One region of the Acidilutibacter cellobiosedens genome, then DNA from elsewhere that is predicted to be linked to it. Evidence: riboswitches for the same ligand, from Rfam matches in the RefSeq annotation. Region 1 holds a riboswitch; each other region holds the start of a gene.
The links. A riboswitch is a leader RNA that binds a small molecule or an ion and turns the genes downstream of it on or off. The one in region 1 is predicted to bind cobalamin.
Positions count from the first base shown of each region.

Region 2: another riboswitch for cobalamin. It lies ahead of EQM13_RS16710 (hypothetical protein); the one in region 1 lies ahead of EQM13_RS05175 (ABC transporter substrate-binding protein).
Region 3: another riboswitch for cobalamin. It lies ahead of EQM13_RS15040 (succinate CoA transferase); the one in region 1 lies ahead of EQM13_RS05175 (ABC transporter substrate-binding protein).
Region 4: another riboswitch for cobalamin. It lies ahead of EQM13_RS01830 (sirohydrochlorin cobaltochelatase); the one in region 1 lies ahead of EQM13_RS05175 (ABC transporter substrate-binding protein).

Region 1 covers NZ_CP035282.1:1,083,362-1,091,399, forward strand. Annotated here, with positions in the region: gene EQM13_RS05160 (macrolide family glycosyltransferase) at 1-685, shown strand, start outside; gene lipA (lipoyl synthase) at 797-1,639, shown strand; gene EQM13_RS05170 (anti-sigma factor) at 1,821-2,120, shown strand; cobalamin riboswitch at 2,182-2,341, shown strand; gene EQM13_RS05175 (ABC transporter substrate-binding protein) at 2,531-3,538, shown strand; gene EQM13_RS05180 (FecCD family ABC transporter permease) at 3,528-4,526, shown strand; gene EQM13_RS05185 (ABC transporter ATP-binding protein) at 4,537-5,229, shown strand; gene bchH (magnesium chelatase subunit H) at 5,349-8,038, shown strand, end outside.
Region 2 covers NZ_CP035282.1:3,462,001-3,470,038, forward strand. Annotated here, with positions in the region: gene EQM13_RS16710 (hypothetical protein) at 1-1,389, opposite strand, end outside; cobalamin riboswitch at 1,484-1,662, opposite strand; gene nrdG (anaerobic ribonucleoside-triphosphate reductase activating protein) at 1,706-2,215, opposite strand; gene EQM13_RS16720 (anaerobic ribonucleoside triphosphate reductase) at 2,226-4,553, opposite strand; gene EQM13_RS16725 (VIT1/CCC1 transporter family protein) at 4,888-5,766, shown strand; gene EQM13_RS16730 (YiiX/YebB-like N1pC/P60 family cysteine hydrolase) at 5,822-6,466, shown strand; gene EQM13_RS16735 (hypothetical protein) at 6,596-7,654, shown strand; gene EQM13_RS16740 (pentapeptide repeat-containing protein) at 7,683-8,038, opposite strand, start outside.
Region 3 covers NZ_CP035282.1:3,115,280-3,123,317, forward strand. Annotated here, with positions in the region: gene EQM13_RS15005 (SpoIIE family protein phosphatase) at 1-980, opposite strand, end outside; gene EQM13_RS15010 (hypothetical protein) at 1,062-1,292, opposite strand; gene EQM13_RS15015 (hypothetical protein) at 1,352-2,161, opposite strand; gene EQM13_RS15020 (methyl-accepting chemotaxis protein) at 2,471-3,781, shown strand; gene EQM13_RS15025 (cob(I)yrinic acid a,c-diamide adenosyltransferase) at 3,771-4,304, opposite strand; gene EQM13_RS15030 (THUMP domain-containing class I SAM-dependent RNA methyltransferase) at 4,324-5,463, opposite strand; gene EQM13_RS15035 (class II SORL domain-containing protein) at 5,626-6,000, shown strand; cobalamin riboswitch at 6,119-6,301, shown strand; gene EQM13_RS15040 (succinate CoA transferase) at 6,439-8,001, shown strand; gene EQM13_RS15045 (YitT family protein) at 7,982-8,038, shown strand, end outside.
Region 4 covers NZ_CP035282.1:366,554-374,591, forward strand. Annotated here, with positions in the region: gene cobM (precorrin-4 C(11)-methyltransferase) at 1-323, shown strand, start outside; gene cbiG (cobalt-precorrin 5A hydrolase) at 320-1,333, shown strand; gene cobJ (precorrin-3B C(17)-methyltransferase) at 1,334-2,074, shown strand; gene EQM13_RS01825 (cobalt-precorrin-6A reductase) at 2,071-2,835, shown strand; cobalamin riboswitch at 2,848-3,028, shown strand; gene EQM13_RS01830 (sirohydrochlorin cobaltochelatase) at 3,128-3,910, shown strand; gene EQM13_RS01835 (ABC transporter substrate-binding protein) at 3,944-4,975, shown strand; gene EQM13_RS01840 (FecCD family ABC transporter permease) at 5,054-6,058, shown strand; gene EQM13_RS01845 (ABC transporter ATP-binding protein) at 6,061-6,843, shown strand; gene EQM13_RS01850 (M24 family metallopeptidase) at 6,919-7,995, shown strand.

The DNA of each region.
Region 1 (8,038 bases):
ACAATTGAATGACTATGGATATGCTGTTGATAATTTTATTTCTCTCATCCAAAATGACAATGAAACATACACTATTGTGTATACTTCAAAGGAGTTTCAACCGTTAGCGAACACATTTTCAAATAAATATTTTTTTGTGGGTCCTTCTGTTTCCGATATATTGGCGGGACCACGAAATAGTGATAAGAAACTTATCTATATTTCCCTTGGGACCGTAAACAATAAAAATAATGAATTTTATAAAAAATGTTTGATGGCATTTGGTGATGGCGAATTTGATGTTATCATGTCCGTAGGCGAAAGCACGGATATTTCATCGTTGGGAGAAATACCTGAGAATTTTGAAATAAAGAACAAGGTTGAACAAATAAAAGTATTACAAAATACAGATGTTTTTATAACACATAGCGGAATGAACAGCGTTAACGAAAGCTTATATTATGGCGTACCGATGGTATTATTTCCCCAGCATCAAGAACAACGCATGGTAGCTGAAAGAGTTGTGACTTTAGGTGCCGGAGTTTATTTAAAAAATGATAACCCCAAAGATATGAAAGAAGCGGTGCAGACGATTCTAGAATATGATTCTTATCAGGAAAATGCCGTAAAATTATCAGAAAGCCTTAAACTATCCGGGGGTGCAAAAAAAGCAGCGGAGGTTATCGGCAGGATTGCAGAAGAATAGATGTGGCTGAAATAGGATAATTTAGATATTAATGACTATATCCTTGGATTATCAACAGATGAATTTATTAATGGACTGCTGGATATAAATTTAAATACGGAGGAATAACAAATGCATTTAGAAAAACCGGAATGGATTAAAGTAAAAATACAAGGTGGAAATGTATCAGGTAAGGTAAACTCTTTGATTTCAGAACTTTCTTTAAATACCGTATGCAATGAAGCCAATTGTCCTAATAGGATGGAGTGCTATGAAAGAGGAACTGCCACATTTATGATATTAGGTAGAAATTGTACCAGAAACTGTACCTTTTGCAATGTAACTAAGAAAAAGCCCGAAAAAATAAACCCCATGGAACCGGAAAACGTAGCTAAGGCTGTAGCTAAGCTTGGTTTAAAACATGCCGTTATTACATCTGTTACTAGGGATGATTTGGAAGATCAAGGAGCTAATCAGTTTGCAAGAGTTGTAGAGAAAATAAGAAAGACTGCCCCAAAGGTAACAATTGAACTGCTTATACCTGATATGCAAGGAAATAAGGAATTAATAGATATTATCATAAATTCAGAACCAAACATACTGAATCATAATGTAGAAACAGTACCGGAATTATATTATAAGATTAGACCTATGGCGGTATTCGATAGATCTATAGAATTACTTGGTTATGTAAAGAAGACAAAACCAAATATGAGGACTAAATCGGGTATGATGTTAGGCTTGGGTGAAACTAAAGAACAGATAATAAATGTATTTAGAAGATTAAGAGAAGTTGATTGTGACATGCTGACATTGGGGCAATATTTGCAGCCCAGCAAATCCCATATTCCGGTAGTGGAATATGTTACTCCTGAAACATTTTACGAATATAAAGAAATCGCGTTATCCATGGGTTTTAAGAGAGTGGCATCGGCACCTCTCGTTAGAAGTTCTTACTATGCAGAGAATTTTTAAGACATGAAGGGGACGGTAAGACTGCAGAAATATTTCTCTCCGCTTTTGTTCAAAATATTTTTTCCCTCTGTAACGAAACATTCGTTTTTGGGATATATAAGCAGAATCAATTAAAAGGAGGCGAGGTAGTGGGTGCCCGCATTGAAGAAATATACAAAGAATACGCCCAAAGCGTGTACAAATGGAGGTCGAACAGCATTTAAAGGAATGTGACGATTGCCGCTCGGACTATGAAAAGATGAAATCTCCTGTCAATATACCGCTGCCGCCAACGACGGATAAAGAGGTAGACTTTTTGAAGAAAGTTAGGCGCAAGGCCTGGTGTATCGCTGCCTGTCTCTTTGTCATCGGGATATTGATTGGCATTGCCGGCATTTACATTGGGGAAACCGATGACGCACCCGGCGCTGCGCTAATTGGTATCCTGGTGATGATAGGATTAGTGGTGTTTGGCGTAAGAGCTGCTTGGCGCAGACGTTGATGGCAAAGTAAAATTTGTCTTGACAATTGATATCACTATATTTAATATAATAGATGAGAATTGAATATAAGAATGAATAGGGCTAGGGAAGCAGGGTGAAAATCCCTCACGGTCCCGCCGCTGTAAAGGAAGAGTCTTTTCTAAATGTCACTGGGAAACTGGGAAGACAGAAAAGATGATGAATCTTAAGTCAGAAAACCTACCTATTTATTAGCAGAAATAACTCTACGGTGGATGGAGAAAGCTGATTATTATTTTAGAAGAATTTTTGCTTTATTGAATTTTATATAATAAAGATTATTTAATAAGCTTATAAGAACTTCATTAGCCATGATTATTGCTTTAATGAAGTTCTTATTTTTTTATAAAAAGAGAGGATGAAAAAGGTGAAGTTCTATAAAAGGATATTGTTGCCATTAGTTGTGATTATGTTGATATTTAGCGTTTCGGGGTGTACTAAAACTACTGAGACAGGCGGGTTGAGCAATACTCAAGACCTTCCCATAACTGTAGAGGGAAATAATTATCCGTTAAAGATAAAGGATTTTCTCAAGAAAGAAACTATCTTAGAAAAGAAACCGGAAAAGGTAGCTGTTTTATCAGGCACCCCCTTAAATATATGGTACGATTTGGGGGGAAAATCCATATGTACGTCTAATATAACAGATAATTTAAAATTGATATCCGAATATAAGAAGGAAATAAACGATCTTCCACAGATAGGGCCTGTATATTCCATAGATATGGAATCCGTAGTATCCCTTAAACCGGATTTAATTATAGCTCAGGCCGGCACTCAAGGGACACAGGCGGATAAATTAAGGGATATTGGGTTTAAGGTGATTACTACTAATATAAGAAGCTATGATGATGTAATAGCAACTTATAATGCCTTCGGCAAGATACTGGGAAATGAAAAATCAGCTGAAGCAAAGATAGAAGCTCTAAAGAATAAGAAAGAAGAAATAGTATCTAAACTGCCCAAAGACAATAAATCCGTGGTCATATTATATATAACAGCCAAAACTATTGCTGTTAAGTTGGACAATAGTATAGCAGGAGATGTAGCTAAAATTTTAAAACTTGACAATATTGCATCCGATTTGCCTCCCGATACTATAGGCTCGGAAACTACTCCGTTGGATGTGGAATACATAGTGAAAAAGAATCCTGATTATGTTCTGGTTACAAGTATGATATCTGATGACGAAGAGGCCAAAAAGACTATGGAAGAGGAATTTAAGAGTAACCCCGTATGGAAGGGAGTAAAAGCCGTTCAAGAGGGACGAGTTATTTATCTTCCCCAACAGTATTTCTTATATAATGCAGGTCCTTATTATAGTGAAGCAATAGAATATATGGCAAAGAGTATATATCCGGAAATATATGGAGAGGTGACTCATCAGGATGGAAAATGATATTTCTCTCAGGGACAAAAAGGGATTTAAAATAACTGTTATTGCTATCTTAGCGATGCTCTTCTTTATATCTTTTATATTAGGGCTTACAAAAGGAACTCTTGAGGTAGAGGTGAAGCGGATATTTGAAGTTATTTCTAAGGATGACGGAAGTCCAGAGAGAATGGTAATTTGGAATATCAGGCTTCCAAGAATGATATTGGCAGCTTTGGTAGGAATAAATCTTGCTCTGTCAGGTGCTATTTTACAAGGGGTAATGAAGAATCCCTTAGCTGATCCCAGCATAATCGGTATAAGCAGCGGAGCAGGACTATTTGGAATTATTGTATTGGTCGTTTTTCCCCAGTATATAAAAATGGTGACTATTGCAGCTTTTATGGGAGCCATGTTGGCTGCCTCCATAATATATCTTTTATCCTGGAAAGGCGGCATAAAAACTATAAGGGTAGTATTAGCAGGAGTAGCTGTATCGTCTCTTTTTGCCGCAGGGATTTCAGGAATATTGGTCTTTTATAGTGATCGGGTCCATGGAGCATTGAATTTTATGAATGGAAGTTTATCATCAAGAAGCTGGCCGGAAGTTTGGACTATTTTACCTTACACTATAATTGGTTTTGTTTTAGCAAATATATTTGCGGACAAACTTAATATTTTGATATTGGGGGACGATGTTGCACGGGGTATTGGCTTAAATGTTGAAGCAACAAGATTTGGATTTACGGCTTTAGCCGCTTTTCTTGCGGCAAGTGCAGTAAGTGTTGTGGGACTTTTAGGATTTGTAGGGCTTATAGTGCCTCACAGTATAAGGTTAGTTATTGGGAACGATTATAGATACATGTTTCCTGCAACTGCTTTATTTGGCTCTGTACTCCTAATGCTAAGCGATACTTTTGCAAGAACTGTTTTAAGCCCCATGGAGATACCGGTAGGAATTGTAATGGCGGTACTGGGAGTTCCTTTCTTTTTATTCTTGCTAAGAAGGGAGTAAAAGGCTAAAGATGAATAAGAATATTATATTATCAATTGAGGGTTTAAGCGTAAGCTATAAAAATAAAGATGTTTTAACGGATATAAATTTACAGATAGAAAAAGGGAAGGTCTATTCTATTATTGGTCCAAATGGCTGTGGAAAGACTACTTTAATACGGACCATTAACAGAAGTATAAAACCTAAAAAGGGAAAGATTTTTTTAAATGGAGAGAATATATTCAAAATGAAAAACAAAGATGTAGCTAAAAAGATAGCCATATTAAATCAAAATAATAATACGATGAACGATGTAACTGTAAAAAGATTAGTTCAATATGGGCGATATGCTTATAAAAATTGGTGGGAGACCGTTGACGGAAAAGATAGTGAAATAGTTCAATGGGCAATGGAGAAGACGGGAGTGATAAAGCTTCAGAACAGAAGAATTAATACCCTTTCAGGAGGAGAAATGCAAAGGGTGTGGATTGCTATGTCTGTTGCACAAAAGCCGGAGATACTTCTGCTGGATGAACCTACTACTTATCTTGATATATGTAACCAATTAGAGATAATGGATCTCATAACGAAGCTAAATAAGGAAGAAGAAATAACTATAGTCATGGTACTCCATGATATAAATCATGCGGTCAGATATTCAAACGAACTCATTATAATTGACGATCACCAATATACGCAAAAGGAGATCCCTGGATTATATTAAAAAGCGGAGCAATTGAAGAAGTCTTTAAAGTTAAAGCCGAAATAACAATGGATGAAGATACGAAAAAACCGAGATTTTATGCGAAAGAATGCATTTAGAAAGTATAGGGAGGTCCTATGGTGAAGATTACTTTTATAACTGTATCAACCCCTGGAATTAAATCCTTAATTGAAGCAGGGAAGGAGATAAACCGACAATATCCTAATATTCTTGATTTAAATCTTTATTACGGAAAAGAAGAGATGAATGATGAAAAATCCAAAAAAATGGCAGAAGATATTAAAAACAGCCATTTGGTTTTTGTAGATTTAATGGGAAGCCCTTCAAGTATAGCGAAAAGCGTATATATAGGTCTTGAAAGCTGCAATGGGAATATAGTTCCTTACGGAAGTTCCGCAAGAGAGTATATGCGTCTCGGAAGTTTTACTATGAAGGGCATGACAGACGGGAAAAACAAAAAGAAAATGAATATGGCTGCCATTGAAAAGATGAAGAGTACGGCGGAAACGCTCGGCAAAATAATGCCGGGCAAGATGAGGGATATGAAAAATTATTTTAGTATACTGAAATATTTTAAGGTAGCGGATAAGTCAAATATTCTCAATATGCTTTACCTCATGTTGAGGGATTATGGAAATATAAATGAAATACCGAGACTGCTGGAACCGAGGGAAGTAGAAGAAGTTGGTATATGTAATCCTGAGACTATGAGATTTTATAAAAATTATGAAGAGTATGAAAAGGACTTTCCCTTTGATATTAAAAAACCCACAGTAGCGATTCTTTTCTACGGCCATAAATATCCTGTAGATACATCGTCCTGTGTCGGAGAAATCAAAAAAAGAATTGAGAAATTTGCAAATGTCATTCCTATTGCAATTTCAGGAGCATTTACAAAGAATGAAAAGAAGATTAAAGATGTGATATTAAAATCCACCAAAACATCTGTGGATATAATACTGAACTTCATGTCCTTCAGGCTTGGAGCAGGTCCCATGGGCGGAGAACCTCAAGCAGGTATAGATCTGCTAAAAAAAGCAGATGTCCCGTATTTTCATCCTTATTTTATGTCAAGAAGAAGGATTAAGGAATGGGAAGAATCAATACAGGGCTGCAGCACATCAGAAATGATGATTTCCGTTATGCTGCCGGAATTAGACGGATGTATCGAAACATATCCTGTCGGGGCTATGACAGAGCCAAGATATGACATGGAATTTGATATTAGAACCGATGAACTTGTGATAATAGAAGAAAGAGTAGACAAATTGATATCCAGAATCAGGTCATATATCAATCTTAGAAAAAAAGAAAATAAAGATAAAAGGATAGCTATTATATGCTATAATTATCCTCCTGGAGAAAGTAATATATTCGGAGGAGCATTTTTAGATACATTTTCATCTGTTGAAAATATATTGAAAAATCTAAAAGATAAAGGTTATAAAGTAAATCCTCTCACTAAAGAAGAACTCATGGGGATATTTACTGCCGGGGGTATAGTTAATTCAGGGAAATACAGTGATAGTTGGGAAAAAATGATTAAATATCCGGATAAAAAATATAGAGAAGAATTAAAGAAAAGTTCTGATTATGAAGACATAATAAAGGAATGGGGACCGTCACCCGGCAGTATAATGGTCAACGATAATAATGAGTTTTTGATTCCCGGGATAATTGAAGGGAATATATTTATAGGATTGCAGCCCACGAGAGGAGTACATGAAGAAATTGAAAAAGTATATCATGATAAAACCTTGCCTCCCCATCATCAGTATTCGGGTTTCTATAAATGGATTAAAGACGAATTCAAAGCAGATGCAATCATTCATGTGGGAACCCACGGCACCTTGGAATTTTTAAAAGGAAAGGAATGCGGTATGAGCGGAAATTGTTATCCGGACAAGCTTCTATCGGATATTCCTCATATATATTTATATTATTGCGGTAATCCCTCTGAGTCGACCATTGCTAAAAGAAGATCCTATGCAAATATAATAAGTTATCAGCCGCCGGTATTTGTACAAGGGGAACTTTACGGAGAATTTGCGGGATTAATATCAATGATAGACAATTATCATCAGTCTTTATCATTAGCTCCCCAAAGCAGCGATGATATATTATCAAGTATATGGGAGCTGGCTGAAAAACTTAATATGCCGAAGAACCTCGATAATATAGAAGGAGAATTATACAGAATGAAGAAAAGCCTCATACCGAAGGGACTCCATATATTCGGGAAAGGGTATACCCCTGAAGAAGCGAGGGAATATGCAAAAGGTCTGCTGAGGTACAACAGAAACGGCATTTTAAGCATCAGGGAATTAATTACAAGAGCTAACGGATGTAGTTTAGATGCTCTCTTAGATAATGATCAGTATGAGACTATAAGAGAGATTGATGAAGAAGCAGAAAAAATTATTGATTATTATTTTGAAAATAGAAAGCTGAAAAAGTCAAAATATATAAATGAAAATAATAAAGATGAATTTATAAAATCCTTGGAATACGGGTGTACAATTATTGAATCATCTCAAAAAAATTATGAAATGGAAGGCTTGATGAGGGTATTGGAGGGAAAGTATAATCCTGCAAAGTTGGCGGGAGATATATACAGGCATCCTGAAATATTGCCTTCAGGATATAATCTGTATCAATTTGATCCCAGGCTTATACCCACTAAAATTGCATATAAGAGAGGGGAAAAGATATGTTTGAATACTCTCGATGCTTATAAAAAAGAAGAGAATTCCTATCCCTTATCTACTGCCGTGGTGCTGTGGGGGCTCGAAACTTCGAGGACCCAGGG
Region 2 (8,038 bases), 1.4 Mb from region 1:
TAATGTTCCAATATTTATAACCGTATCTCCTATTATGATGAAGCTGTTATCCAAATCATAAGGGAGAATATTTTGTATTTCACCTGATACAATTGAATTTTCGTCTATAGAAAGTTTCTGCACATAACTTTCTTTTTCATCCCGATTCTGAAAAAATATATGATACACCTCTTTTTTCAATGCAAGAACCTTTTGGTTTAAAGGCATAACATGAATATTGTCTTCTCCATATCCGTCCAAGAATCCATCATTCAGCTGAAATTCCGAATTCTCTTTAGTTCCCTTTACATATGCAACTCCTGTAGAGAAAACTCCTTCTCCGTATTCCTTTATCTCAACCTTTCCCACATTGCTTCCATAGATATTTTCTCTAAAAAAAGCTATTAAAAATATCAAAGAAAAGGCTCCTATTGATATTCCAAATATTTTACCTCTTTTTTCTCCCAATCCTATAATAAGAAATATTAAATAAACTATCAGTAAGGACAGAAATATATAAACCAAATTATAACTGGGTTTCAACAGAGAATTTCCTATAAAAAACATATTTTTCCACTCATTTTCCCTGTTAAAAATATTTTCAGGTTTGATCAAATCGTTAAGATTTAAATATGTAGCATATTTTTCAATTGATTCTTTTATGTTATCTAAGGATATCGTTTCCAAATTTTCGTTTACGGGTACAACGTTACCTTCTCCCAAATGCCAAATCTCTTCTTGATTTAAATTTTTAAATATTCCGGTTAAAGTTTTATATTTGTAGGTTTTGTTTCCAATGAAAATATTGTGTCCTCTTTTAACCCATTGAATAAGATTTTGCCCGAATTCTTCCGGTAATTGTTCTGAATTGTAGTTCTCTATAAAAACCATATCTAAATTTTCAAGTTCTTCTTCATTCAGGCTGAGGTATTTGGTCAAATCAACTATTTCTATATCTTCCATGGGAATAAAATTTAGTTTCAATTGGCTGAGATAATTCAATCTCTCCGGTTCATCGGATAATATTCCTAAGACGGTTGTTTTCTCGGAAATAGGTTCAAATGGGATTTCGACGGAATTTATCTTCTTTCCTTTATTCTCTAACGTTACTTTTATTTTACCCTCGGAATCAGGTATGGGAATGGAAAAATAATATACTTTTTCACTATTATCATCTATCTTTACGGGTTCATAATATTTCCTGTTTTCAGTTTCTATGCGGATTATACCTTCATCTATACCTGAATTTCCGGTACTTACGGTGATTTTTAACGGATTTACACTTTTCAGCTTTACTTTTCCGCCAAATCCGATGATTCCTGTAATTCTTGTTTCGCCGCTTCCATAGGATATCCCCCATGAAGATAATATTATAAAAATTAACAAACCTATTCCAACTAATTTTTTCACATTCCCACACTTCCTCTTAAAAATAAAACCCTCTTCCAAGGAAGAGGGTTTAAATTCATTTCACTCAACCTTCCCTTTCCTCTAAGTCGGAGTATCGAGAAGAAATACAACACCAAGTTTTCTGGCTTTCAGATCATCTTTAGGTCGAACCTTCCCATTTGTATACAAACAGTGGCAAAAACACCAACCTAAATTCCTGATTACAGCTGCGACTACAGCAAGGGCTTTTCACCCTTTTCCTTATTGTGCTATATTTTATCTTTTCCATATATTAAATTACTTTCATCAACATTATATTCCATGCAAATTAATATTGTCAAGGAGTTATAACTATAGGCTCCCCACAAAGGATAGAATCTTTCACGTCTATAATCCTTTGGTTTGAAGAACCCCTGAATTTCAGCATAATGCTCCTTTTATCTATCTCAAAGGGACCGTCTATGAGAATATCCGTACATCTCATTAATCTCTCCCAATCCGGTCTGTCATAGAAACTTTCAATTATTTTCTCATAAGTATATCCCGTATAAGTTATGACATTTAGCCCCATTTCCTTTATTTTTTCTCCTAAAACCGCAAAACTTTCAGCTTGCTCAAGAGGTTCTCCTCCGCTGAAGGTTATTCCGTCTAAGAGAGGATTATCCTTTACCATTTCCAAGATATCTTCAATATTTATCAGTCTGCCGCCGGTAAAAGAATGAGTCTCCGGGTTATGGCATCCTTTACAGTTGTGTTTACAACCTTGAGAAAAAACTACCAGTCTTATACCGGGTCCGTCAACTATAGATTCTTTAATTATTCCTGCTATTCTTAAAAAATCAGTCATATCTGTCTCCCTATTTTACAGAGCAGGAAAAATGTTTAACTCTGTCCCTTTCCTCTGCCCTTTTTGCATCATTGAAACGGTCTAAGGTCCCCACCAAATATCCTGTAATACGTCTGATCCTCTCAAAAGGTATATTGCCTTCTTCCCTCCCGCATTTAGGACAGGTATCGCCGATAATTCCGGTATATCCGCAGACGGGATCTCTGTCCACGGGATGATTTATTGAACCATAGCCTACTCCGGATTCCTTCATTACTCTTATAATTTTTTCAAAGGCTTCTAAGTTTTGAGTCGGATCTCCGTCTAACTCCACATATGTTATATGTCCCCCATTTGTAAGAGAATGATATGGAGCTTCCGTTTTTATCTTATGAAAAGCGGTTGTTTCGTAATATACAGGAACATGGAAACTGTTTGTATAATATTCTCTATCCGTTATCCCTTCAACGGAACCAAATATTTCTCTGTCCATTTTAACAAATCTTCCCGCTGTCCCTTCCGCCGGAGTAGCAAGAAGGGAAAAATTCATCTTATATTTTTGGCTTGCTTCGTCCATTCTCTTTCTCATATGCCCTATAATTTCAAGGCCTAATCTTTGCGATTCCTCGGATTCCCCATGATGTTTTCCCGTAAGTGCTTTCAAACATTCGGCAAGGCCTATAAATCCCATAGTCAAAGTCCCATGTTTCAATACTTCTCTTACCTCGTCTTCTTCTCCTAATTTATCCGAATCAATCCATATTCCCTGCCCCATGAGGAAGGGGTAATTTTTTACCTTTTTGCGCCCTTGCATCTCAAATCTTTCCAACAATTGATCGATAACTAAATCTATAACCTTATCAAGTTCCTTAAAGAATATATCCAGATTACCTTTGCTTTTCAGCCCCAATCTCGGCAAATTGACAGTAGTAAAGCTTAAATTCCCTCTTCCGTATATTATTTCTCTGTCGGGGTCATAAACATTTCCTACAACTCTTGTTCTGCATCCCATATATGCAATCTCCGTTTCCGGATGGCCCTGTTTATAATACTGAAGATTATACGGTGCATCCAAGAACGAAAAATTAGGAAACAGTCTCTTTGCACTTACTCTGCATGATAATCTGAACAGGTCATAATTTGGCTCCCCTTCATTATAATTAACTCCTTCCTTAACTTTAAAAATCTGTATCGGAAATATGGGAGTTTCTCCGTTTCCGAGGCCGGCTTCCGTAGCAAGAAGAAGATTTTTCATAACCATTCTGCCTTCCGGAGACGTATCGGTTCCATAGTTAACGGAACTAAAAGGTATCTGAGCTCCCGCTCTGGAATGCATAGTATTTAAATTGTGTATAAATGCTTCCATTGCCTGAAAAGTTTTTCTGTCCGTTTCTTTCAACGCATTTTTTTCTGCAAATTTTTGGGCTTTTTTTATCAATAAAGGATCTTTTATAAGATCAGAAAGATAATTAAATTCCGCTTCTTTATACTTCTCGTTATTTGCAATGGAGGGCTTCAATCCCTTTTCTTTGTGAATGTTATCAAAGATATCTATAATTTTATCTTGAATTTCTCCATCCTCCGTCAACAACTCAAAGACTTTTAATAAATTTACTCTATATAATTTTACATATGTTTTTTTAACCCCCGGTGCCATTCCGTAGTCAAAATTCGGTATGCTCTGACCACCGTGCTGGTCATTCTGATTGGACTGTATAGCAATACAGGCTAAAGCGGCATAACTTTGAATGTCGTTAGGTTCTCTCAAAAATCCATGGCCGGTACAAAACCCTCCTTTAAACAGCTTTACGATATCTATCTGGCAGCAGGTAGTAGTCAGCATAAGAAAATCCAAATCATGTATATGAATATCCCCTTCTTTGTGAGCTTTGGAATGTTCGGGCTTTAATATAAACAAATCATAAAACTGTTTCGCCCCTTCGGAACCAAATTTAAGCATGGTACCCATAGCCGTATCTCCGTCTATGTTGGCATTTTCCCTCTTTAAGTCATTATCCTTGGCATCTTTAAAGGTCAGATCTTCGTATACCTTCATAAGTCTTGTGTTCATTTCCCTTACTCTGTTTCTTTCGGCTCTGTAGAGAATATACTCTTTTGCCGTACGGGCATGACCTGACTCTATAAGTACCTTTTCCACTATATCCTGTATTTCTTCAACTTCGGGTACCTTATGTATATAATCCCGTTCTAGTATTTCAGCAACTTCTTCCGATAAAGCAACTGCCATATCATAATCCTGTCCTCCGGCCGCTTTTGCTGCTTTAAATATAGCATTTGAAATCTTTTCAATATTAAAGGGGACCTCTCTTCCATCTCTTTTTTTGATCTTCGTAATCATTTTAGCATCTCCTTATTTTTATAATGAATAGGATAATATGACAAAAAAATAATAACAGCATATACTATATGTTGTTATTATATGATAACAAGTATCTATATAATGTGTCAAGTGCAAAATTTAATGCAGTAATAAAGTTCCAGTGAATATATCGGGACTACTGATAAAGTCGTTATTTTTAAAAATTACTCAGTAAAAATGCGGATTTGGAGATACAAAAAATTAAAAAATTGGACTTTTTCACTGGTCCCGAATATATCCAGTGTCTTGATGTTATTTTATAATAGAAATATAATATATTCAAGATATGATTAAAGAAAGGAGCAAAAGTTTAATGGAACAAAATAATAAAGAAAAAAATTATTTTTTGTTAAGTTGTCAACAGCGGGAACGGGATGAAGCAGAACTGTATAAAAGAATTTCCGATCGCATCAAGGATCCTGAAGCAAAAAAAATCTTAAAATCCATATCTCAGGATGAAAACTCCCATGCCGAAAAATTTGCTTCATATTCTAACCAAATTCTCAAACCTAATATGAGTCGGATAAGGTTCTACAACTTCATAGCAATTATGTTGGGATATACATTTATGCTTAAAATGTTTGAAAGAGGAGAAGAAAAGGCAATCAATTCATATAAAGCCCATATAGCGGAAATACCTATGTTGGAAACCATCCTTCGTGATGAGGAAGCCCACGAGGCAAAACTCATTGATCTATTGGATGAAGAAAGATTGCAATATGTAGGAGATATGGTATTGGGCATGAATGATGCTCTTGTGGAATTAACGGGATCATTGGCCGGATATACCCTTGCCATGCAGAATACGTCGGTTATAGCTATGGCCGGCTTGATTACCGGAATTTCCGCTACTCTTTCCATGAGTGCATCAGGATACCTATCATCTCGGGCATCAGGGAACAAAAATGCCGTAAAATCTTCTGCCTATACAGGTATTGCCTATTTGATTACTGTAGTGCTGTTAATTATACCTTATTTGCTGTTCTCTAAAGACAATTATATTCCGGCATTGATTGTAACAATGCTTATTGCTATTTCCATAATCGCAGGGTTTAATTTTTATATTTCCGTTGCTAAAGATGAACCATTTAAGCGTAACTTTTTTGAAATGGCAGGCATCAGCATGGGTGTAGCGGTGATATCCTTTATTGTAGGTATAATCGTTAAACAGGTATTGGGAATTGATTTGTAATAAATAACACCCTACAGGAATATAATTTATTAACAAATAATACTGGGGGTGTCCTATGAAAAATTTTAAAAAATGTATTTCATTTATCATTATTGCAGTTCTATTTTTAAGTTTATCCATTCCATCCTTTGCAGAAAAAGAAAAAATTTTAACGGCTGAGGAAGTATTTGATTCGGAAACTGTGGAAAAAATAAAAGAAGAAATAGAAAAAAATTTAGTAATCGTACCGGATAAAACAGAAGATGCGGATAAAGAACAAAATAATTCCTTTGGAACATATCCTACAAGAAAAGGTGTAATTCTTGTTACGGCAGATAAACTCAAGGGAATAATTCCGACAGGCCATGCAGCTATAATATACAGTTCCGGTACAGTTGTGGAATCTTTGTCAAATGGCGTGACCACCGGAAATAATGATTGGAACCGTACCAGAGGTACATGTTACGGAGTTACTGTGACAAGTACAACTATATCTGAAGATGCATCGGCTGCAAATTATTGTTACAACAAAATAGGTTTGCCTTATAATTTTAACTATCTCAATCCTTATACAAGAAGTAAATTTTATTGTTCGCAGCTTGTTTATGCCGCATTTTTAGATTTATATGATATAAATCTCGACACAGCCGCATTCGCTATTGCAGTCCATCCTATGGAATTAGTAAATACAGATAAAACAATGACCATATATGAAAAATAATAAAAAATAGAAAGGGCTTCTATTGAAGCATTAATATATTAGGGCACTTCTCAAACAATCTTATTTTCAATACCGTTGTTTTTGGAGTGCCTAATTTTAACTTTAAGAAAATAATAAGGAGGAAATCAAATGATCAAAAAATTCTTGGGAATTACATTTTTATCTGCTATTGTGCTTATAGGATGTACAAATACGGGAAATATGGTAAACAGTAATTCAAATCTTCATATGGGTATTATTGAAACAACAGGGCAATCAAATGAAACATACTTAACACTTTTAGATCAAAATCTGAAAGTAATCAAACGGGAAAAGATTGAATTGGGTTCCATGGGTTCTCCCTTTGATCTTCCCAGAATATTCAACGGCAGTATGTATGTTGTACCAAAGGGCCTAATAACAAAGGACCTGACTGTCGTATTCGAATATGGCTTAAGCAATGGAAATACAAACACTTATGACGTGAAACAGCACAATATAAATACCTTTGCTGTAGATGAAAATTTTCTTTACACCGCAAATACTTTAAATATGAGTTCAATTATCACCAAATGCAATAAATCAACAAATAAATTGGAGACACTGAATATAAATAATGTCTACATCAGCAGATTAGATGCCTACGATAATACTCTATATGCTTTCGGCGAAGAGATGAATGATGAACCGGCGCATAAATCCTTCCTATATTTGATTGATCCCGTGAGTTTAAAAATAAATGATATTATAGATATTACAGAATGCGGAACGGGACAATATTATAGTTTAAAAATAAATGATAAAATATATTTTACAAATCAATATGATATAGATGGAAACCCGGGTTATAAATTAAGCGTATTTGATATAAACAATAAAAAAGCTGAAAACTATGAGCTTAAATCGCCTTTTCCCTATCAAATCTTTGAATATAACAATAAACTTTTAATTTCTCATTATGACCTTGTTCAAAACAGAGGAAATGACTTAACCATATTTGATCCTACGGATCACTTGCAGAAATTAACTACTTTTAAAAACTCCATCGGTCAAATTTATGTATTTGGAAATACGCTTTATTCTGCTGATTTAGAAAATTTATATGTATATAACTTAGAAAATTTTAAGTTGGAAAAGACCATTGATATATATTCCAAAAGGAATGAAAAAATGTTCTTCTACTTTTCAAGCTTTTTCATCAAACCGTAAAATCAGGTTTCCCATTATCATATTTATTCTATGATTTAATAATTAAGCCCAAGAGTTGAGACAGCTCACATGCCTGGGAGGGAGTAACAACCGCCCCTTTCAGTTCATATCCCGAAACCACAATTCCTTCAATATCATCGGTAGTAAAATCAACATCCTTTAAAGAAGTATGCAAAAAATCAGCTCCATTTAGTTTGCATTTATGAAATTCAATAAATTTCAATTGACAGTCCTGCACATTTCCATTTGTTAAATCAGAATCATCGAATGATGTATTTTTTAAATTGGCGGAAAATAGATTTATATATTTACAATTACAATTAGTCATTAGCATATTGTTTAAATCAGTACTGGCAAAATTAGCCCCTACTGCCTTGCAATTTC
Region 3 (8,038 bases), 1.7 Mb from region 1:
TCTTTATTTTTATTTCTTACTTCTAATATTCCATCTGTATAAAAAAGTATTCTATCTCCATTTTTCAGTTGAACCATATTCTCATTATAATGTATTTCATCAAATAAGTAAGAAATTGGATATCCTTTCATCTTCAGCAATTCCACATTATTATCATCAAATAATATGGGAATACAATTATGTCCGCCATTTGCGTATTTAAATGTATCGGTAGAACAATTAAAGATGCCATAGAATATTGTAAGATATTTTTCATCATCTAAGTTTAAATCTATAAATCTTTTATGAAGTTCCGTTAAGGTTTTAGAAGGACTGAGTATATCATCTTTTATTGCTCTCATGGTCTGTCTTATAAACATGGTCATCATTGACGCGGTAATCCCGTGGCCAGCCACATCACTTATATATATGCCTATATTGTCCTTGTCTATATAAAAAACATCAAACATATCTCCGCTGAGCATTTCACATGGCTTGTATAAATAGTTGATTTTAATATTATTATAGGAGCCCTTTCTGGGAAGAATTTTTTCTTGAAGAATCTTTGCAAATGTAATATCTTTGTTGAGTTTTTTAGTCTTTTCCCTCAACTCCTTCTCTAATTTTCTTTCTCTTGTGACATCCCTAAACACTTCCACCGCGGCATATATGTTACCATCGGAATCTGATACAGGTGAACTCTTAACAGAAAAAATACGATCTCCGACATTTTCTTCTTTTTGTATAATTTCCCCTGTTGCGATACTTCTTTCAGTAATGCAAAAACTACAGGGCCTAATTTTACCAAGAGCTTCATAACATTTTTTCCCTACAATTTCTGTTCCCAGAGCACCTTTCATGGTCTTATTTGCATATATAATTGTCCCATTTCTGTCTATAACTCTGACCCAGTCCGCCATTCCCTCAAGAACGTGATAATTAAGCATATTGAAATTTTTTATTTGGTCTTCAAAATAACTAACTTTGTTCTTTTCCAACATAGCTATCACCCATATTTTAGAAATTTTTTTGCTCGCCTTCATAATAACACACTATACAATAAAATACAAAACAATTTAATATTAATCTTGAGTGTTCTGTAAAATATCATGATAAATATTGATTATCTCTTCCCTATATATCTCATCTGCATCTATAGAACCCCATCCTAATTGATTCTGAAATATGCCATCATAAACCTGATCATGATAACTCCTTAAAACATGAGGAATATTTTTTTCTGACAATATTTCATCCAGTAACATGGCTTCAACTTCATTGTTAAGAATCAAAATCTTTTTTATTTTTCCCATTAAACTATCTCCTTTTAAAAAAGCATTCACCTCAATTGAAATGAATGCTTTAATTCACCTTACTTTATAGAAGAATTATAGATTACATTTAAATAATCGGGATTAAATATATCCTTTTTTACAAATCCCTTTTCTTTATTGTCATATTTAAAATCAGACAACTTAAATGTAGCAGAGCCCGTCTGAAGGGTAGCTATATGATAATCATCTTTAGATGTAAACACCCAAAATTCCAATGCTCCCAATTGTATATAATCATCAAATAAAACAAATTCTCCATCTTCATCTTTTATAATGAGAAACCATTTCTGACCATCATCCCATGCTATTTCTCCATTATCATACCTTTGAGCTGTAGTATACATCTCTATACTTTCATCTTCTCCGTCTCTATCCAGATCAACTTTTTTACTGTCTAAGAGAGTCAAATCGGAAGTATCAAGTTTGTCTCCGGAAAGATGTACATATTCTAATTTTTCTTCCTGTTCAGTCTTTTCATTTTCCTCTTTCAATGCTTTATCATATATCGTTTCTCTCAGAGATTCATTTAATTGAGCTTTAATTAAAGTCTTATTCTTTGAATCATCTTGAGAATAAGTCATATAATAATATTTATCCTTCTTCAAACCATCCCATAGCTTTTTATTTTTTACATAGATCGTAATTTCTTTTAACTCACTTTCTTTATCTTCTCCCAATATTTGAAGGATAATTGAATGACTATCACCCTCCTCATCTTTGCTTAAAAGAAGTCCCGAAGTAATAAAAGTATTACTATTAATATTATTGGAGGATTGAAAAATATAAAAAACAACTATTACTATTGCCAAAATCAGTATACCCACTATATTTTTAATCTTATTATTCATTCTCTCACCCTTCCTTAATTTTATAGCCTATAGGAAAGTTCCATTTTTCTCAATATAATTTGAAATAAGTTTCAAAAAGGCTTCTCTGATTTATTAATGCTTCTATAGAAGTCTTTTTTATATATTATCATGTCTTGTATACAATTTCAACCTATAAATTTAAAAACCTCACTTACTATTTAATTATATCATAAATCTAATTATAATTTTTTTATTAGCAATTATTGCTTTATATTATTTCATTTTTTGTCGATTTAATGTACAATAGATATTGTATTGTAAAATTATTATATTTAAGGGGGGTTTATTATGGAAAGCAAAACTACAAAGGAAAACACAAAAAATAAAGATAACAATCTATCTAAAATTAAAATAGGACTTATAACACATTTAGTAATTAACTTACTTATAAGTACCTTAATATCAAATGGATTATACGTCTTATTAGCAGAACATATGAATGTTAGTCCTAATTTTATAATGTTAATTTTTTCATTTGTAAACATAATTATTTTCTTATTAATAACCTATTTCTCAATTAGCCGTTGGCTTGTAAAGTTCTTCAAAGCTATCGAACCGGTTATTGAAGAAATCTCTAGAGGCAACTTAAACGAAATAAGTTTATTCAACGGTAAAAATAAATTCAGTGGAATCACGGATTCATTAAGCAAGGCTAATTCAAATATAAAAAATATGATTACAGGAATAACACAGAATTCTGAGGTATTATCTAAAAACGCCAAAGATCTGTCTGATATTGTCGAAGATACTACTCAGGCAGTGGAACAAATCGCTTCCAGTGTTAACGATATAGCCTCCGGTTCAGAAGATACATCAAAAAATATTACTGAATTAAGCGAAGCCATATCCAATCTTACTACTCTTTCACAAAATACAGAAAAAAATACTCAATTGGCTACGGACCTTTCAGCTTCCATGGCCAAATCAGCAGAAAAAGGTAGCAAAGATATGGAAAAGATAATCGATAAGGTAAGTTTAATTGATTCTTCTACCAAAAATACTTCAGGAATAATCGAAAATCTTAATGAACAAATTAAAAACATTGAAAATATAGTAGTAATCATAAACCAAATAGCAGAACAAACGAATCTTCTTGCATTAAATGCGGCAATTGAAGCAGCAAGAGCAGGAGAATCAGGAAAGGGATTTGCTGTAGTGGCAGATGAAATAAGAAAACTTGCCGACGAAACCCATACATATTCAGATGAGATATCCAAAATTACAAATTCCGTTACAGGAAGCAGTAAAAGTGCTGTAGACAGCATTGAAAAGGTAAGCGGAATAGTTAATGAAAGTGTAGAAGTCGCTGATTTAACTAAAGCTTCTTTTGAAGAATTGGTGGAAAAATTCGATAAGATCAATCTTTCAATAGTCGAAATTGCGGAAGCTTCTAAAGAGGTAAGAAATAATAGCGAATATATCCTTGAAAGAGCTACGGAAATATCCGCTATATCAGAAGAAACTACTGCAGCATCTCAAACCAGTTCGGAAGCAATAGATAAAAATCTTGCAGCCATGGAGGAAATCACCTCTTCCATTGAAAGCTTATCGGAAATTGCAGATAAACTAAATAAAATGGTAGAAAAATTTAATGTATAAAATCTACTTTTATTTCTTCTTCTTCAAAATATCTTGCTATGGAATAGAGTAAATCAGATAATCTGTTTAAATATTTCACAACATTTGAATCTATTTCAGCATTTTTTTGAAGAGAAATTGTTCTTCTTTCGGCTCTTCTGGCAACTGTTCTTGATACATGAAAATATGAAGATGCTTGTCCGGCCCCAGGTAATACAAAACCTGTGGGCTTTTTTACCTTTGCCATATACTTATCTATATTTTTTTCAAGATAGTCTATATCCTCATCTTTTATTCTATGAGGAACCTTTGTTTGATCTTCTGTGGCAAGATTGGCTGCAACAATAAAAAGTTTATTCTGAATATGATTTATTAATTCATATGTATCCTTATCGTCTTTTATATAATTTTTAGCAAGACCCAAAAATGATACCAGCTCATCTACAGTGCCATAACTTTCAACTCTTATATCATCTTTTGATACTCTCTTATTGTCAAAAAGACTTGTCTGCCCTTTATCCCCGGTTTTCGTGTATATCTTCACAAATAATTCCTCCTTCATTTTAATTTCTCTTTTTTGGTCTTGGACCATAAAACTGATAATAATTCACTTTAATTTTTCCATTAAATAATTTTCTTCTCCTATCAGCTCTCCTTCCGTATATTTTTTCAAACTCCTCGTTAGATGTAAGAAAATAAAGAGACCATGTATCCAAAAAACTGAAAACTTCACCCATTTTTCTGTATAAATCCTCTACTTTTTCTTTCTCTCCCATTCTCTCTCCATAGGGAGGATTTGATATGATAACTCCGTATTTTTTCTTGGAGCTTAGTTGCAATGCATCCTTTGTTTCATAGGTAATACAGTCGTCCACTCCCATCTCATACGTATTCTCTCTTGCAATTTTAACAGCTTCTTTATCAATATCATACCCAAAAATTTTCAGTTCTCTCTCCTGTATAATAGATTTCCTTGCAAAAATCTTTTCTTCTTTCCAATATTCTTCTTTTATTTTTTGCCAATCTTCTGCCGCAAAACTTCTCTGTATTCCCGGAGCGATATTTTTCCCTATCATAGCAGCTTCAATGGGAATAGTGCCGGAACCGCAAAATGGATCAATAAGTATTCTCTCCGGACTCCAATAACTTAGTTGAATCATAGCCGCAGCAATTGTTTCCTTTACAGGTGCATTGACATGCATTTTTCTGTATCCTCTCATATGAAGGGCTTCCCCTGAAGTATCAATGGATAGAGTTGCCACATCTTTTAAAATCGAAACCAATATTGTAAATTTAGCTCCTGTTTCTTTAAACCATTCAGTTTTATATTTTGTTTTTAATTTTTCTACAACTGCTTTTTTAACTATGGCTTGGCAATCTGAAATGCTGAATAGCTTAGAATCCACGGATTTTCCGTTTACGGTAAACTCCCCGTCTTCATCTATCCATTCTTCCCAAGGAAGTGCTTTAGTTTTTTCGAACAATTCATCAAAGGTTAAAGCCTTAAATTCCCCCATTTTTAAGAATACCCTATCGGCAGTTCTAAGCCAGATATTTGTCTTTGCAATATCTTTTTCTTCACCTTTAAATGTTACCTTTCCATTTTCAACTTTTAAATCCGTATATCCTAATTTTAAAAGCTCCCTTTTAACTAATGATTCCAAACCAAAAGTCGAGGTCGCAATAAGTTCTATTTGTCCCATTTTATCCTCCCAATAATTAATTACCTTAATATTATACACCAAAACTAAATTAAATACTTTTTAAATGAGTACTTTTTAAAATCCTTGGGTATATAATGTTATAGGTTAAATTCTATATGACGAATATAGAAAACAAAAAACAATAGGGAGGGTCTTTAATATATGAAAAATATAGGAGAAACAATTCAAAGCGGAGATTGGAAGGGTGAAAAACATGTGCCTGTAATTCATGCCCCTGAAAAAGTTAAAAAAGGAGAAGCATTTGAAATAAAAGCAATAGTAGGAGAAAAAATACCTCACCCGAATACTTTGGAACATCACATTTGTTGGATAAAAATATTCTTTCAGCCTAAAGATGCAAAATTCCCAATAGAAATCGGAAATTCTGAATTCAGTGCTCACGGAGAAAGCGAAATATACAATGAGCCTTCCGTTTCTCTGACTACAAAAATTGATAAATCCGGTACAATTCATGCGTTAAGCTATTGTAATATTCACGGTCTATGGGAAAATAGCATAGAAATTTCCGTAGAATAGTGAGGTAAAAGATGAGGCTGTTAAAAAGAAGCTTCATCTTTTTTTATAATAATCTATCTCCTTGTTCTGGTATCCTTGACTAAAAGTTATTTATATTATATATTTTAATTGTAGTTAAATTTAATATTTAGGTAAAGGTACAAAGATTTATATTTCTTTGTTTAAAAGGGAAACAAGTAAAAGTCTTGTACGGTCCCGCCACTGTGAAGGTGAGAATTTTAAAATATGCCACTGAGAAATTGGGAAGGCTTAAAATTCTATGAACCTAAGTCAGGATACCTGCCTTTGCTAATGCACTAAAAACTCTACGGTAGATAGGGAGTGTTTCAGAATAGAATTATTATGTAAATACATAATGTTATTTTGCTTGTCACAGTTCCTGAAACCGCCGAGTTCAGGAACTTTTTTATTGCCCAAAATCATGAGGAGGTTAAAAGAGTGATAGAAGATAGAATAAAAGATATTGAGCTAAGAAAAAAAATAACTACAGCTGAAAACGCTGCACTATTTATTAAAAATGGTATGACAATTGCTACAAGTGGCTTTACTCCTTCAGGATATCCAAAAGCTACACCATTAGCACTTAGTAAAAGAATTAAAAACAATAACGAAAATATAAAAATTACATTAATTACAGGAGCTTCCGTCGGAGATGAATTGGACGGTGAATTAGCCAGAAATAATATTACAAAAAAAAGAATTCCCTATCAAACAAATGATAGCTGTAGAAAAGCTATAAACAATGGAGACATTCAATTTTGTGATGTTCATTTAAGCCTATTGCCTCAATACATTAATTATAATTATTTGGAAGATATAGATATCGGAATCGTAGAAGCATCTGAAATTACCGAAAACGGATGTATGATACCAACTACCTCTGTAGGTATAACACCAACTATAGTAAAAAAAGCTAAAAAATTAATAATAGAAATAAATACAAGTCAACCAATAGATCTAAGAGGAATACACGACATATATACTTTACCAAATCCCCCAAAAAGAACGCCTATACCTATACTAAACTGCAAAGATAGAATCGGTACAAATTATATCCAAATAGATAAAAATAAGATAATCGCCATAGTTTTCACGGATATAAGAGATGATGTTAAAAAATTAGCAGAACCAAATAAAGACAGTAATTTAATGGCGGAAATTTTTTTGGAATTTTTAGACCATGAAATCAAAGCAGGCAGAATTCCAAGAAAATTATTGCCCTTTCAATCCGGGGTTGGTTCAGTATCAAATTCAATACTAAATGGATTCTCTCGTTCAAAGTATGATAAGCTTCAATTTTATTCAGAGGTAATACAGGATTCAATGTTGGACTTAATAGATATAGGAAAAGTACAAATAGCGTCCGGAACTGCTATTTCCCCTTCTCCGGAAGGATTAAATAAATTTTATGATGATATTAAAAGATATAAATCGAAGATAATATTAAGACCACAAGAGATTAGCAATAACCCGGAAATAATCCGAAGACTCGGGGTCATAGCAATGAATACGGCAATAGAAGTAGATATATACGGTAATGTAAATTCCTCTAATATAATGGGTGGAAATCTCATGAATGGGATAGGAGGCTCAGGGGATTTTGCCAGAAATGCCTATCTATCAGTATTCTTTACAAAGTCCACAGCTAAAAATGAAACTATTTCCACCGTAGTACCTCTTGTATCTCATGTCGATCACACCGAACATGATGTCAACATAATTATTACTGAGCAAGGAATAGCGGATTTGAGAGGTTTAAGTCCAAAGGAAAGAGCTATAAGCATAATAAACAATTGTGCTAATCCTATTTATAAGGATTTACTTTCGGATTATTTGAAAGAAGCTATGAAGAGTAAAAAGAACATACCTATATTACTAAATAGGGCTTTTAAATGTTTTGAATCATTAGAAAAAACCGACACGATGAAAAGAGGCAACATAGTTTATTATGCAAATTTAATAAATAGAAAGGGTGATGACTATGAAGAAAAAAGCAAATGAATATATAAAAATTACCGTTGGAATGTCACTGGTAGCA
Region 4 (8,038 bases), 720 kb from region 1:
TCCCTGAAAAAGAAAGTTTGGAAAGTTTAGCATCTCATAATGCGTCTATGGCTATATTTCTTTCAGTCCAGATGATAGATCAGGTAGCAGAGAGGCTCAAAAGCCACTATAAGGAAACTACACCCGTTGCGGTAATACAAAGGGTCAGCTGGGAAGATGAAAAAATAATAATCGGCAACCTCAGCAATATAGCGGAAAAGGTTAAAAAAGAAGGAATAACTAAAACTGCACAGATCCTTGTAGGAGATTTTCTTGGGGATGAGTATGAACTGTCCAAGCTGTATGACAGCAATTTTAGTCACGGGTATAGGAGAGCAAAATGAACTGGGCAATAGTTACTCTGACAAAAGGAGGTACCCGTCAGGCCAAGAGAGTAAAAAAATCGTTGGATAATATTAGGATAGATATATATACCCTAAAAAAATGGTCTGATAAGGAAACTTTGACTATAGATAAAAAATTGAGCGAATTCGTGGGCAGCATATTTTATGAATACGATATTATACTGTTTATCATGGCTGCGGGAATAGTGGTGAGGAGTATAGCTAAGTATTTGGTAAGCAAAACTACGGACCCCGGCATAATAGTTATGGATGAGAAGGGACAGTTTGTAATAAGTTTAATTTCGGGCCATTTGGGAGGAGCTAATGACGCGGCATGTTTATTGGCAGACAGAGTAGGAGGGCAGGCCGTGATAACCACTTCTTCCGATGTCAGAGGATTGATAGCCGTTGATACTTTGGCGGAGAAATTAAACTGTCGGGTATCCGACATGTTAAATGCCAAAGATGTTACTGCCCTTATAGTAAATGATGAATTGGTAGGGATAAAGTCAGATATAAGAATAGATATAAAACTTCCGGATAATATAGTGGAATCTGCGAAGGGAAAGGGAATGATATACATAACAAACAAAGTTTTGGACATCTCCTCTTCCAATGAAGTACAGCTTATACCTAAAAATATAATCATAGGAATAGGTTGTAAAAGGGGAATTCCTAAGGAAGCTATAATATCGGCTGTAGCAGAAGCATTGAATTCTTTAAACATTGACGTAAGAAGTATAAAGCATTTTGCAACGGTGGATCTTAAGAAAAATGAAGCAGGAATATTTGAAGCTGCCCGATATTATGATGCTGAAGTTAAAATAGTTTCCAGAGAAGAAATAAAAACTGTGGAAAAGAATTTTAGCTGTTCCGAGTTTGTGAAAAAGACTATAGGGGTTGGCGGGGTCTGTGAACCCTGTGCAATGCTTACCGCTTCGGGAGGACATTTTCTTATGACCAAAAAATCTTATAATGGAATAACCTTATCTGTATGGGAGGAAATATAGGTGGACAAGACAGGAAAAATATTTGTAGTCGGAATAGGTCCCGGCAATATTGAACATATGACCTTTGAAGCCAGAAATGCTATTGAAAAATCGGATGTAATAGTTGGATATAAAACTTATGTGGACTTGATAGAAGATATAATAAGAGATAAAGAAGTAGCTTCGACGGGCATGAAAAAAGAGAAAGAAAGATGTGAAGAAGCCTTAAAATATGCGGAAGAAGGGAATACCGTATCATTGATAAGCAGTGGGGATGCCGGTGTTTACGGAATGGCGGGAATAATTTTGGAAATAGTTTTTAAAAGCAAAAGCTCCGTAGAGGTAGAAGTAGTACCGGGGATTACTGCTGCAAATGCAGCGGCGGCTTCTCTGGGAGCGCCTATTATGCACGACTATGTTACTATAAGTTTAAGTGATTTACTTACGGATTGGAGCTTAATTGAAAAAAGGCTTCACTGCGCAGGAGAAGGGGATTTTGTAGTATGTTTGTATAATCCTAAGAGCAAGGGAAGACAAAAGGAAATAGAAAAAGCAAGAGAAATACTTCTTAAATATAAAAAAAATGATACGTTAGTGGGGATAGTCAGGAACGCTAAAAGAAAGGGAGAATCATGTGTTATAACTACACTTGAAGATATGCTTAAATATGATATAGATATGTTTACCACAATTATTGTCGGAAATTCACATACCTATATGGCAAAGGGAAAAATGATAACACCGAGAGGGTATGCACTATGATATTGGTATTGTCGGGAACATCCGACGGAAGAAAAATAATAGAACTATTGTTTCAAAAAGGATATGATGTTATAGCTTCTACAGCTACGAAGTATGGAGGAATACTAATAGAATCCGATTGTAATGTGGAAGTAATATCCGAGAAAATGGAACAAGATGATATGGAAAAGTTAATACGGAAAAGAAAAATAGAATGTATAGTAGATGCTACTCATCCCTATGCCGAAAAGGTTTCGGTTAATGCCATGGCAGCATGTAAATCTACGGGAATAAAATATTTGAGATATGAAAGAAAGGGAAACTCCTATGAGAAAACAGATGGAGTATCTTGTTTTCCCGATTATGATAAAGCTATATCATACTTAAAGGGAACTAAAGGAAATATACTTTTGACTGTCGGCAGCAATAACCTTCAGCTTTTTACTTCATCTTTAGAGATTGACAGACTGTATGCAAGGGTTTTGCCTACCTATTCTGTGATAAAGAAATGTGAGGACCTGAGGCTTCTTCCAAAGCAGATAGTAGCGGCCCAAGGACCTTTTACGAAGGAATTCAATAAGGCCATGTATAATAATTATAATATAAAATATATGGTAACTAAGGATAGCGGAGATGAAGGAGGAACCGAAGAAAAAATTAAAGGAGCTATAGAAACAGGAGTAAATGTGGTGTTGATAAAACGCCCTAAAATAAATTATATAAATTTATATGATAATATATATGATATAATTAAAGTTATTGATAAAGATTTAAAGAAATAATCTTGTATAATTAAATAGCTTAAAATTACAGGTTTTTTGAAATTAAAAGGGAAAGCGGTGAAAAATCCGCTGCAGCCCCCGCTACTGTAAATAGGAACGAAATCATACAATTACCACTGGAAGCTTTTCTGGGAAGGTATTGAGAGTAGGATGAACTATTAGCCAGGAGACCTGCCTGTAACTTTTATAAATAAGCCTTCGGAGGGAAGTGGTTGTTTACATGTAAGTTTTATTTATATATAACCATAGCAGAAAAGGCCATGGTTTTTTTATTTGAGATAAGGAGGGAATAATGGAGAAAGGAATTATTGTGGCAAGTTTTGGCACCACCTTTGAGGAAGCCGAAAAATTATGTATAAAAAGCATAGAAAAGAGGGTGAAGAAGGAGTTTAACGGATATTATACGGAAAGGGCTTTTACTTCCCAGATGGTGATTAATAAACTTAAGAAAAGGGATGGAATATCAGTAAATAATGTAACAGAAGCATTGGGGAAGATGAAAAACGAAGGTATTTCCCAAATATATATACAATCCCTTCATATAATACCAGGTCATGAATACAATAAGCTCGTAAATCAGGCAGAATTGTTTAAAAAAGAAAATCAGGATATCATTGTAAAAATAGGAGTACCGCTGTTATACGATGATACAGATTATGAAAGGACAGTAAATTCAATTGAAATTCCGCAAATTAAACCTGATGAGGCATTGGTTTTTATGGGACATGGTACAGATCATAGCTCGGATACCAGTTATAGTCTGTTGGAAAAATATTTTAGAAAGGAATATTCAGACAATATATTTATCGGAACAATGGAAGGAAGTATAACGTTAGGGAATATAATACCTCAACTCTTCCGGAGAAAGATAAAAAAAATTATACTAATGCCCTTTATGTTGGTAACGGGGGATCACGTAATCAACGATATGGCTGGCGATAAAGGCAGTTCATGGAAGAATACGTTAATCAAAGGCGGTTTTGAGGTTGAAGTGAATATGCTTGGATTAGGTCAGAATAAAAAAATTCAAGATATATTTATATCTCACTTAAAAACCATCATAGAAAATAACTGATTATTGAAAAGAATATTTTAGGAGGAATGAAATATGAAAAAGACAAAGATGTTGTTATTATTTTTGGTAGTTGTGATGGCTGTATCAATATTTAGCGGATGTCAAAATACTAAAGATGTAAACGGTTCGGATAATGATGATGCTAAAGAAGAAACGAAGAAAGAAGAAGAGAATAAACCAGTATCAGAATACGGGGTTACTGTTAATAAGGATAATGTAGTATTTACAGATGCCAGGGGAAAAGAAGTAACCATAAAAAAGAACCCTGAAAGGGTTGTCTGCTTATACAATTCCTATCTTGACATCTGGGACAGCTGTGGCGGAAAAGTAATAGGAAAGGTAGAAGAAGCCGAGGAAAAACCTATTGAAAATGCTAAATCCGCTGAAGTTGTAGGAAGCCCCGGTTCTCCGAGCCTTGAAAAGATATTAGCATTAAAACCCGATTTAGTCATTTTGACTAATGACTTTAAAGGTCAAGCATCCCTGATTCCGTCGTTAGAACAAAATAACATTCAGGTTATTGATTTAGCTAATACCTATTTAAAGGATTATTATATGACTGTAAGGCTTTTCACGGGGATTACCGGAAGAGAAGACCTGTATGAAAAACACACCAATGAAGTAAAGAAGAAAGTAGATGAAATAATAGCAAAAGTACCGAAGGACAAAAAATATAAAGTGCTAATAGTATTTGCTACTGCTAAAAATATTACAGTCAGGAATTCGGAATCAATGGTGGGGGAAATGCTCAAGGATTTAAACACCATAAATATATCCGATACTGCGGCAAATTCGTCTGATGCAAAGGTCTTCAGCATGGAAAAAATAATACAGGAAGATCCGGATTTCATATTTGTACAAACTATGGGAAGCGATAAAGAGGAAATAATGGCAAGATTGAAACAGGATGTGGAAGATAATCCGGCTTGGAGCTCTCTTACTGCTGTGAAGAATGACAGATATATAATTCTTTCTAAGGACTTGTACTTATATAAACCAAATGCAAAATATCCCGATGCTTATGAAGGCTTAGCAAAAATACTTTATCCGGATATATTCAAATAAAAAGATTGGCATGGCTGTATAGTCTTTATATAAAGACTATACAGCTATTGAAATGCTTAATACTAAGGGGAATAAAATATGACTGATAGCAATATAAAAAAAGAAAGAATTAAAAAGAAGGTTATTTTACTGATTTTTATAGCTTTGACTGTAATCAGTTTTTTTATAAGCATAGGAAATGGAGCGGTAAAGGTACATCCAAAGGAAATAATAAATGCGGTATTCTTTGAAAAATCCACAGTGAACTATCAAATAATATGGAACGTCAGATTGCCGAGAACTATAGTAGCAGCCCTCGTTGGGACATGCCTTGCATTATCGGGAGCCATATTGCAGGGTGTTATGAGAAACCCATTAGCGGCGCCAAATATCATAGGAGTTTCCTCTGGAGCCGGACTTATGACATTATTAATTCTGATACTCTTTCCGGATTTCTACTATTTGGCACCTATAGGTGCATTTATAGGTGCACTGCTGGCCACACTTTTTATATATTTTTTAGCGTGGAAGGAAGGTGTTGTACCAACGAGATTGATACTGGCCGGAGTTGCCGTTTCTTCCTTATTGGGAGCGGGAACAAACGCTTTGATGACGTTTTATCCAAACAAAGTGGCAGGAGTTATAGGCTTCATGGTGGGTGGCCTTTCATCTACTACGTGGCAGCAGGTAAAAATTATATTTCCTTATGCAGCTATAGGGATTTTTTTGATTTTATTGATACCAAACAAACTGAATATACTGATGATGGGAGACGAAGTAGCTACAAGCCTTGGATTAAATGTTGAAAGAACAAGGTTTGCCTTTATTATAATTTCGTCCTTATTGGCAGGAAGTGCTGTAAGCGTTGTAGGGCTTTTAGGATTTGTAGGATTTATAGTACCACATATGACGAGATTGTTTATAGGTTCTGATTATAGATATTTACTGCCGGCAGTTATTTTTACGGGAGCTACTGTAGTCATGCTATGTGATACCCTCGCAAGAGTAATGTTTGCACCTATGGAAATACCTGTAGGAATTATAATGTCAGCATTGGGAGCTCCGTTTTTCTTATATTTACTAAGAAGAAAGAAGGAGTATTAAATATGGAATTAAAAGTTGAAAACTTAGATGTGAATTATGGAGACAAGAATGTTGTGAAAAATATAAGCTTTAATGTAGATTCCGGACAAATAGTTACCGTTATAGGGCCTAACGGTTCAGGAAAATCAACTTTAATTAAAGCTATGGGCAGATGCTTAAAGCCGGCAAGAGGTAATATCTACTTAGACGGAACCAATATCAAGGATATGAATACTAAGGTCATTGCTCAAAAACTATCTATGCTGCCCCAGGTAAAGAATATAGCATCCGATATATCTGTGGAAGAATTGGTATCATACGGCAGGTACCCTCATTTAAAATTTGGGAAAAGGCTTAGTAAAGAAGATACGGATATAATAAATTGGGCGTTGGAAAAAACCGGTCTTATTCCGTTGAGAAAAAGATTTGTTACAACCTTGTCGGGAGGAGAAGAACAGAGAGCGTGGTTAGCCATGTCTTTGGCTCAAAGGCCTAAGATACTTATGCTCGATGAGCCTACTACATTTCTTGATATATCCTATCAGGTAGAAATTTTAGAATTGGTAAGGGAATTAAACAGAACACTGAGATTAACGGTAGTGATGGTTTTGCATGATTTAAACCAAGCCGCAAGATATTCGGATACAATTTTGGTTATAAAAGACGGTAAGCTATGGAATCAAGGGCCGCCGGATAAGATAATGGATGAGAAATTATTAAGAGAAGTTTTTAAAATAGAAGCGGACATATATGATGATAAAGTAAATAATTGTCCTTATTTTATTCCTAAAAATGTTATTGGTTAAAATTTTGTCCTTATTTACTTTTTGAGGAATCAATTATATTATTGATATAAATAATATATTAAGGAGTTGAATTTAATGATACAGGAAAGACTTAAAAAGGTTTTAGAAATTATGGAAAAGAAGAAATTGCCTCAGATTATAGTTTCCGATCCGTCAGCTATATTTTATCTTACAGGGAAATGGATTTTTCCCGGGGAAAGAATGCTTGCACTTTATATAACGTTAAATGGGGATAATAAACTGTTTGTAAATGAATTATTTCCAATAAGCGAAGACTTGGGACCGGAAATTGTATGGTACAATGATGTGCAGAATCCTGTAGATGTATTGGTGAAATATATTGAAAAGGATAAGCCAATGGGTATTGATAAGAATTGGCCTGCTCATTTTCTGTTGAAGCTTATGGAACTAAAAGGCGGCACTGTATTTGTAAATGCTTCCGAGATTATAGATAGAGTAAGGATGTGCAAAGATGAAACTGAAAAACAACTTATGAGAAGTGCTTCAAAATTAAATGACACTGCCATGGATAAAATGGTTAAACTTGTGCCAAAGAAATATTCGGAAAAGAAAATGGGGAAAATACTTTCTGACATATGGGATGAATTAGGAGCGGAAGGCCATTCCTTTGACCCTATTGTAGGATATGGCGCTAATGCAGCAGATCCACATCATACAATGGATAATTCAACTGTAAAAGAAGGGGACTGTGTTGTAATTGATATGGGCTGCAGAAAGGATTCCTATTGTTCCGATATGACAAGGACCGTTTTTTATAAATATGCATCGGAACACAGCAAAGAAGTTTATAATGTAGTTCTTGAAGCAAATAAAAGAGGAATCGAAAAAGTTAAAGCAGGAATAAGATTTTGTGATATAGATGAAGCAGCAAGAGATTATATTACGAAAAAAGGATATGGAAAATATTTCACCCATAGACTCGGACATTCCATAGGAATAGATGTTCATGATTTTGGGGATGTTTCTTCGGCTAATACTGATATAGTTCAGCCGGGGCAAATTTTTTCTATTGAACCCGGGATTTATATACCGGGAGAAGTGGGAGTCCGTATAGAGGATTTGGTAATTGCTACTGAAGACGGGTGTGAAGTGTTGAATCATTATCCCAAGGACTTGATAATAGTAGAATAATATAAAATTAGGAGAATTTACGATAAAAGTACAAAATAATATA